2 linked regions of the Rhodopseudomonas sp. BAL398 genome follow. The protein of the gene in region 2 interacts with the protein of the main gene of each other region in a pairwise test. Links are inferred from orthologs where the notes say so. Each region holds a gene or a part of one and is shown on either strand. Other genes may lie near its edges.

Region 1 (4,071 bases), 2.7 Mb from region 2 along the record:
TATGGCGTCCGGCTGCTCGATCGGCTGGTGGCGGAATACTACGAAGCCAAATCCAAGAAGTAATCGCGCGCAATGCCAGAAGTGCTGTTCTATCATCTGGAAAATTTGACGCTTGAGAAGGTGTTGCCGGCACTTCTGGAGAAATCGCTGGAGCGTGGCTGGCGGGTCGTGGTGCAGTCCGGTTCGGAACAGCACGTCGACGCGCTGGACGCGCATCTGTGGACCTATCGCGACGATTCGTTTCTGCCGCATGCGACCTGGCGGGCGGCTGATGCAGCGCATCAGCCGATCGTGCTGATGGCGGAGGACGGCAATCCGAACCGGGCCAACGTCCGGTTTCTGGTCGACAACGCCGCGCTGCCCGCCGATCCGGAGGCCTATGAGCGCATGGTGTTGGTGTTCAATGGCGGCGATGCCGACGCTGTAGCGATGGCGCGCGCCGCCTGGACCCAGAGCAAGTCTGCCGGCTTCGATGTCACCTATTGGCAGGCGGACGAGGACGGCCGCTGGCGGCGGCGAAATTAGTGATAAGACCTGGTTAATGACATTCCGCGTTGCTGATGAACGCGCCAGCGGCCATGGTGGTGCCGTAAATGGATGTTTGTACAGCCGCTTGCGGCTTTGGGGTGGGACCAATTTGATCGTGCGTCAGCATTCTTCTTATCAATCTACTTATCGGCGGGCATTGCTCGGTCTGGTGCTGACGGCTCCGCTATTGGCCGGCTGTGGCAGCACGGCGGATATGTTCTCATCAGACCTGTTGTCGCGGGATAACGCCTGGTTCCAGCGCTCCGGCCGGCTGTTCATCAAGAACGTGTCGATCGAAACGCCGCCGTTGACCCCGGAAAAGCCGGTGACGCCGGAAGATCTGATCAGCGCTAACGGGATGTGCCCCGGGATGGCGCCGCCCGCTGCGAATGGCGCCAGCGCCTTGTCCGACACGGAGGCGGGCGCCGGACCGTCAACGACGGGAATCGTCGCGCTCGGCCATACCGAATGCGACGTCGCGCGCGGCGCCGGCGCCCCCGACAGCGTCAACATCTCGGCCAATGAGCGCGGCGACCGCATCGCGACGCTGACCTATTCGAGCGGTCCGCGCGCCGGACTCTATACCTTCAGGGCCGGACGGCTGCGCTCGATCGAGCGGTTGCCGGAAGCGGCGGCGCCATCCCGATCCACCAAGCCCCGACACCACAAACGCGCGGCGCGCTGAACGCTTTGCCAGCCGCGGCGATCGGCTTGATCACCGCGCGGGCTTGGGACTGATCGACCTCAGCTTAATCAACACGGCGTTCAGCCGCGGGCCTCGTCATAGGACGAACTCGCCGCCAGCCATTGCTCCTCGGCGCGCTGCAGCGCGCTTTCGGCGCCGGCGCGGGCCTTGCTGAGTTGCGCGGCCTGTTTGGGATCGCGCTTGAACAGGCCGGGCAGCGCCAGCGCGGTATCGATCTTGGCAATGATGCCGGTGATACGTTCGATTTCGGCCTCGGCTTCCGAGATCTGGCGCTTCAGCGGCACCTTCTTTTCGGATTTGCCGCCTGCCGGCTTGCCGTTGCCGCGGTCCTGGCCACGATCCTGCGCGTTGCCGCCGCGGTCGCGCGAACTCGAGCGCATGCCGCGTGCCGACAGCACGGTGCGGCGATAATCGTTGAGATCGCCGTCATAGGGCGTGACCTTGTGATCGGCGACCACCCATAGCTGATCGGCGCAGGCCTCGATCAGGTAGCGGTCATGCGACACCATGATCACCGCGCCGGGATAGTCGTTGATCGCCTCGGCCAAGGCGGCGCGGCTGTCGATGTCGAGATGGTTGGTCGGCTCGTCGAGGATGATCATGTTGGGGCCGAAGAAGGTCGCCAGCCCCAACAGCAGCCGGGCCTTTTCGCCGCCCGACAGACTCCGCACGATGGTGTCGCCGGCCTTGCCGGAAAAGCCGATCGCGCCGGTGCGGGCGCGCACCTTGGTCTCGGTGGCCTCCGGCATCAATTTGCGAACATGGTCGTAGGGCGAGCCGTCCTCGTTCAACTCGTCGAGCTGATGCTGGGCGAAGTAAGCGATCGCCAGCTTGTCGGCGCGGGTGACCGAGCCGGAAAACGGCGCCAGGCGGTCGGCGAGCAGCTTGACCAGCGTCGACTTGCCGTTGCCGTTGGAGCCGAGCAGGGCGATGCGGTCCTCGGTATCGATCCGCAGCGTGACGTGCTTGAGCACCGGGTGCTTCTTGTCGTAGCCGACGGTGACGTCGTCGACCGCGATGATCGGCGGCGACAGGATCTTCTCGGGGGCAGGGAAGTGGAATTCCTTGACGTCCTGCGTCACCAGCGCCGAGACCGGCTTCATCCGCTCCAGCATTTTGACCCGCGACTGCGCCTGACGCGCCTTCGAGGCGGTGGCCTTGAAGCGGTCGACGAAAGATTGCAGATGCTTGCGCTGGGCCTCCTGGCGCTTGGCATTCTTAGCGTCGAGCGCCTCCTTATTGGCGCGGAACTCCTCATAGGCGCTGTAGGTGCCGCGATAATGCACCAGCTTGCCGCGATCCAGATGCAGGATCTCGTTGACCGAGGTGTCGAGCAGGTCGCGGTCATGGCTGATCACGATCACGGTGCGCGGATAGTTGGCGAGATGGTCTTCCAGCCACAGCGTGCCTTCGAGATCGAGATAGTTGGTCGGCTCGTCGAGCAGCAGCAGGTCCGGCGCCGAGAACAGCGTGGCGGCTAGCGCCACCCGCATCCGCCAGCCGCCGGAGAATTCGGAGCAGGGCCGGGCCTGGTCGGCGGTGGAGAAGCCGAGGCCGCCTAGGATGGCGGCGGCGCGGGCCGGGGCCGAATGGGCGTCAATGTCAACGAGCCGGGTCTGGATTTCGGCGATCCGGTGCGGATCATGCGCGGTTTCGGCCTCGATCAGCAGCGCGTCGCGCTCGCGATCGGCCTTCAGCACCACGTCGATCAGGCTTTCCGGTCCGTTCGGCGCTTCCTGCGCCAGACTTCCGATCTGCCAGCGCGGCGGAATGCTGATACTGCCGGTCTCGATCGGCAGTTCGCCGCGAATGGCATGAAACAGGGTCGACTTGCCGGCCCCGTTACGGCCAATAAACCCGACGCGGGCCCCGGGCGCGATCTGCGCCGAGCCCTGATCGATCAAAAGCCGTCCGGCGATCCGGACAGAAATGTCTGTGATTGAAAGCATCCGGCGTTTTGACCGGGACCGGGCGTAAACGCAACAATTATCGGATCAAATGTCCGCCAACGGGTGCCGCGAGGGCGATTCGCAGCCTCAGGCCCGCTCACTGGTTTGCTGGCGCTCGCGGCTTTCCTGCTGTTGCATTTCCAGCAGCAGGCGTTGCATCGACGGCGGCAGCTCCGAATCGTCGGGACGCAGGTTACGCCGCAGTCGCTCGCCGATCGCGCCGCAGATCGAGCGGCTGGTGACTCCATCGATGGTTTCGTTTCTGTCGGTTCGCATCGGCATCGCGAGTTCCAATCGGTTCAGTCTCGTCGCTGCATACCAAGTCTTGGGGGCACCAATAGTTTCGTAGCAAATGGATTGCACGCTGAATCGGTAAACATTGAATGAATGTGGGGCCGTCGGCGCGTCGGCCCGGCTTGCCGTGCGGGAACTGCGTCGATATAAGCGCGGCAACTCACCGACCAGCTGCTTAGCAAGGACAACCCATGGCGATTGAACGGACTTTCTCGATTCTCAAGCCCGATGCGACCGAGCGCAACATCACCGGCGCGATCAACGCCCTGATCGAACAGGCCGGATTGCGGATCGTGGCGCAAAAGCGCATCCGCATGACCCGGGACCAGGCCGAGACCTTCTATGCGGTCCATAAGGCCCGCCCGTTCTTCGGCGAGCTGGTGGATTTCATGACCTCCGGCCCGGTCGTGGTCCAGGTGCTCGAGGGCGAGAACGCCGTGCTCAAGCATCGTGACGTGATGGGCGCCACCGATCCGTCGAAAGCCGCGGACGGCACCATTCGCAAGCTGCATGCGAAGTCGATCGGCGAGAATTCGGTGCATGGTTCCGACGCCGCCGAGACCGCCGCGATCGAAATCGCCCAGTTCTTCTCCG
Region 2 (4,731 bases):
GCGGACCTGCACCGCCGCGGCGGGCTGATTGACCGGGGTCGGCGCCGAGGCCGCCTTTTCGATCGCCGCCAGCATGTCGCCCTTGGTGACGCGGCCGTCCTTGCCGGAGCCCGGCACGGTCGAGGCGTCGACGCCGCTCTCGGCCGACAGCCGGCGTACCGACGGCGCCTGCGGCGTATCGGCGGGCGGGGATTTGGTTGTCGGCGCCGGCGCGGCTGCTGCGGCCGGCGCAGCGGCGGGGGCGGCAGCAGGGGCTGCCGCAGCGGGCGCCTTGGCGGGGGCGGCCTTGCCGGCGGCACCTTCGGTGATCTGTCCGAGCAGCGCGCCGACCGCGACGGTCTCGCCGTCCTTGGCGATGATCTCGCCGAGCGTGCCGGCGGAGGGCGCCGGTACTTCGATGGTCACCTTGTCGGTTTCCAATTCGACCAGCGGCTCGTCGACCGCGACGGCATCGCCGGCCTTCTTGAACCAGCGGCCGATCGTGGCTTCGGTCACTGATTCGCCGAGCGTCGGAACGCGAATTTCAGTCATGTTGTCTTTCCTTTTGCGGCGTCGCCGGCTTTACCGGGATCCCCGCCTGATCGCTTCTCGAACAAATGGTCTGGCCGTCAGCGCAGCGCCTCGTCCAGCAAGGCCTTGAGCTGGGCCAGATGCTTCGACATCAGGCCGGTCGCGGTCGCAGCCGAGGCGGGGCGGCCGGCATAGCGCGGCCGCTTATTCGGCGCGCCGACCTGATTGAGCACCCATTCCAGATAGGGCTCGATGAAATGCCACGCGCCCATGTTGCGCGGCTCTTCCTGGCACCAGACGATTTCTGCCTGCTTGAAGCGCGACAACTCCTGGACCAGCGCCTTCAGCGGCACCGGATAAAGCTGCTCGACCCGCAACAGATAGACGTCGTTGATCTCGCGGCGCTCGCGCTCCTCGTAGAGATCGTAATAGACCTTGCCGGAGCACAGCACGACGCGGCGCATCTTGTCGTCCGCGACCAGCTTGATCTTCTCGTCCGGCAGCTTCTCGGCGTCATCGAACAGGATGCGGTGGAAGCTGGTGTCGGCGCCGAGTTCGTCGAGCCGTGACACCGCGCGCTTGTGGCGCAGCAACGACTTCGGCGTCATCAGGATCAGCGGCTTGCGGATCTCGCGCTTGAGCTGGCGCCGAAGCACGTGGAAGAAGTTCGCCGGGGTGGTGGGGTGCACCACCTGCATGTTGTCCTCGGCGCACATCTGCAGGAAACGCTCGAGCCGCGCCGACGAATGCTCCGGCCCCTGGCCCTCATAGCCGTGCGGCAGCATGCAGACCAGGCCGCTCATCCGCAGCCATTTGCGTTCGCCCGACGAGATGAACTGGTCGAACAACACCTGCGCGCCATTGGCGAAGTCGCCGAATTGCGCTTCCCAGATCGTCAGCGCGTTCGGCTCGGCCAGCGTATAGCCGTATTCGAAGCCGAGCACGGCTTCTTCCGACAGCAGCGAATTGATCACCTCGTAATGGCCCTGGTCGGGGCTGAGGTGATTGAACGGGGTGTAGCGGGTCTCGTCTTCCTGGTCGAACAGCACCGAATGGCGCTGCGAGAAGGTGCCGCGCTCGGAATCCTGGCCGGACAGCCGGACCCGGTGGCCCTCCAGCAGCAGGGTGCAGAACGCCAAGGCCTCGCCGGTGGCCCAGTCGATGCCGATGCCGGAATCGATCGCCTTGGCGCGGTTCTCCAGATAGCGATGCACCGTGCGGTGGACCCGGAAGCCCTCGGGGACCTTGGTGATCTTGTTGCCGATCGCCTTCAGCGCGGCGACGTCGACGCCGGTGATGCCGCGGCGCGGATCCTCTTCCTGGTCGGCGGATTTGAAGCCGGCCCATTTGCCGTCGAGCCAGTCGGCCTTGTTGGGCCGATAGCCGGTGCCGGCCTCGAGCTCGGCGTCGAGCCGGGCGCGCCAGTCGGCCTTGGCCTTGTCGATCTCGCCCTCGGTCATCACCCCGTCGGCGATCAGCCGCTTCGAGTAGATTTCCAGCGTGGTCGGATGGCCGGCGATCTTGCGGTACATCATCGGCTGGGTGAAAGCCGGTTCGTCGCCTTCATTATGGCCGTGGCGGCGATAGCAGAACATGTCGATGACGACCGGCTTGTGGAATTTCTGCCGGAATTCGACCGCGATCTTGGCCGCGAACACCACCGCCTCCGGATCGTCGCCGTTGACGTGGAAGATCGGCGCGTCGATCATCTTGGCGACGTCGGACGGATAGGGCGAGGAGCGCGAATAGCGCGGATAGGTGGTGAAGCCGATCTGGTTGTTGACGATGAAGTGGATCGAACCGCCGGTGCGGTAACCCTTCAGGTCGGACAGGCCGAAACATTCCGCAACCACGCCCTGGCCGGCGAAGGCGGCGTCGCCATGCATCAGCAGCGGCAGCACCGAGACCCGCTCCTCGGGAAGATCGCCATGCTGGTCCTGCTTGGCGCGGACCTTGCCCAGCACCACCGGATCGACGATTTCGAGATGCGACGGGTTCGCCGTCAGCGACAGATGCACCTTGTTGTGGTCGAATTCGCGGTCCGACGAGGCGCCGAGGTGATATTTGACGTCGCCCGAGCCCTCGACCTCGTCGGGATTGGCCGAGCCGCCCTTGAATTCGTGAAACAGCGCGCGGTGCGGCTTGCCCATCACCTGGGTCAGCACGTTGAGCCGGCCGCGATGCGGCATGCCGAACACGATTTCGCGGACGCCGAGATTGCCGCCGCGCTTGATGATCTGCTCCAGCGCCGGGATCAGCGATTCGCCGCCGTCGAGCCCGAACCGCTTGGTGCCGGTGAATTTCAGGTCGCAGAACTTCTCGAAGCCTTCGGCCTCGATCAGCTTCATCAAGATGGCGCGGCGACCCTCGCGGGTGAAGCTGATCTCCTTGTCGGGACCTTCGATGCGTTCCTGGATCCAGCTCTTCTGCGCGCCATTGGAGATGTGCAGAAACTCGATGCCCATGGTCTGGCAATAGGTCCGCTCGCAGATCGCGACGATCTCGCGCAGCGTGCCGTATTCCAGCCCCAGCACGTGATCGAGGAAGATCCGGCGGTCGTAATCGGCCTCGCTGAAACCATAGGTGCGCGGATCGAGCTCCTCGTGGTCGCGCGCCGGTTCCAACCCGAGCGGATCGAGCTTGGCGTGGAAATGACCGCGCATCCGGTAGGCGCGGATCAGCATCAGGGCCCGCACCGAATCCCGGGTCGCCTGGTTGACGTCGACCGGCGGCTCGGTTCCCTTGGCCTGAGCCTTGGCCTTGGCGGCGATCTTGCTGCCGACCGCCTTTTCGACCTGGGCCCAGTTGCCGTCGAGCGCCGAGGTCAGATCGTCGTTCGGGGTCAGCGGCCAGTTGGCCTGCGCCCAGGACGGTCCCTCGGCGTTCTTCTGAACGTCCGAGGGCTGGTCTTTCAGGCTCTTGAAAAACTCCTGCCACTCGGCGTCGACCGAGCCGGGATCGGCCTCAAAGCGTGCATAGAGGTCGTCGATATAGCTGGCATTGGCGCCCTGCAGAAACGAAGAAAGGGCAAAAGCGGCATTCGCGTCCTGGCGAGACATGATTGCGTCCTGAATTTGGGTGTCGCAACGAACAGGGCGACAGCCGATCCGGTTACCGGATCAGCAACATAGTGCACCTTTTACCTGAATTTTGGAAAATGTAAGCCGGGAAACAGACAAGCTATGAATCAAGACCTCAATTTTTCGGCAAGCGTCGTGCCGAGCCGGGCGGGGGATGGCGACACCGTGATACCGGCGGCCTCCATCGCTGCGGTCTTCGAACCCGCATCGCCCTTGCCGCCCGAAATGATCGCGCCGGCATGGCCCATGCGGCGGCCGGGAGGCGCGGTGACGCCGGCAATGAAGCCGACCGTCGGCTTGCTGCGGCCGCGCTTGGCTTCGTCGATCAGGAATTGGGCGGCGTCTTCCTCGGCGGAACCGCCGATTTCGCCGATCATGACGATCGACAGGGTTTTGGGGTCGGCCAGGAACATTTCAAGGACGTCAATGAATTCGGTGCCCTTGACCGGATCGCCACCGATGCCGACCGCGGTGGTCTGGCCGAGGCCTTCGCTGGTGGTCTGGAACACGGCCTCATAGGTCAGCGTGCCGGAGCGCGACACGATGCCGACCGAGCCGGGCTTGAAGATATTGACCGGCATGATGCCGATCTTGCAAGCGCCGGCGGTCATCACCCCGGGGCAGTTCGGGCCGATCAGCCGCGACTTTGAACCGGCCAGCGAGCGCTTCACCCGCACCATGTCGAGCACCGGAATGCCCTCGGTGATGCAGACGATCAGCGGGATCTCGGCGTCGATCGCCTCGCAGATCGCGTCGGCGGCGCCCGGCGGCGGCACATAGATCACCGAGGCGTCGGCCCCGGTCCGGTCCCTCGCTTCGGCGACGGTGTCGAACACCGGCAGGCCGAGATGGGTCGAGCCGCCTTTGCCCGGCGAGGTGCCGCCGACCATCTTGGTGCCGTAGGCCATCGCGGCCTCGGAATGGAAGGTGCCGTTCTTGCCGGTGAAGCCCTGGCAAATGACCTTGGTGTTGCTGTCGATCAGGACGGACATTATGCGGACTCCTTGACGGCCTTGACGATCTTCTGGGCGGCGTCGTCGAGATTATCGGCCGGCAGCACGTTGAGGCCGGAATGGGCGATGATCTTCTTGCCGGCTTCGACATTGGTGCCTTCGAGCCGCACCACCAGGGGGACGCTGAG

What was found. The genes of interacting proteins can lie anywhere in the genome.
Region 1: the proteins of RBJ75_RS19735 (region 2) and RBJ75_RS07055 interact in binary tests that used the Escherichia coli proteins (3 or more experiments, as listed by UniProt). The link is inferred for Rhodopseudomonas sp. BAL398 from one-to-one orthologs.

The regions. Positions count from the first base shown.
Region 1 is NZ_CP133111.1:1,472,928-1,476,998, reverse strand. The notes cover bases 739-3,612. They hold RBJ75_RS07055 (ABC-F family ATP-binding cassette domain-containing protein), read right to left. Parts: upstream 3,184-3,612; coding sequence 1,294-3,183; downstream 739-1,293. Other genes in these bases: RBJ75_RS07050 (hypothetical protein), read right to left, coding at 3,271-3,465; RBJ75_RS07060 (hypothetical protein), read left to right, coding at 739-1,213. Outside these bases: RBJ75_RS07070 (leucyl aminopeptidase), read left to right, coding at 1-63; RBJ75_RS07065 (DNA polymerase III subunit chi), read left to right, coding at 73-525; more of RBJ75_RS07060, read left to right, coding at 638-738; ndk (nucleoside-diphosphate kinase), read left to right, coding at 3,669-4,071. UniProt on the Escherichia coli protein: Genetic data indicate it may be involved in ribosome assembly or function.
Region 2 is NZ_CP133111.1:4,180,751-4,185,481, reverse strand. The notes cover bases 409-3,942. They hold RBJ75_RS19735 (2-oxoglutarate dehydrogenase E1 component), read right to left. Parts: upstream 3,570-3,942; coding sequence 609-3,569; downstream 409-608. Other genes in these bases: sucD (succinate--CoA ligase subunit alpha), read right to left, coding at 3,698-3,942; odhB (2-oxoglutarate dehydrogenase complex dihydrolipoyllysine-residue succinyltransferase), read right to left, coding at 409-531. In the rest of the region: more of odhB, read right to left, coding at 1-408; more of sucD, read right to left, coding at 3,943-4,582; sucC (ADP-forming succinate--CoA ligase subunit beta), read right to left, coding at 4,582-4,731. UniProt on the Escherichia coli protein: E1 component of the 2-oxoglutarate dehydrogenase (OGDH) complex which catalyzes the decarboxylation of 2-oxoglutarate, the first step in the conversion of 2-oxoglutarate to succinyl-CoA and CO(2).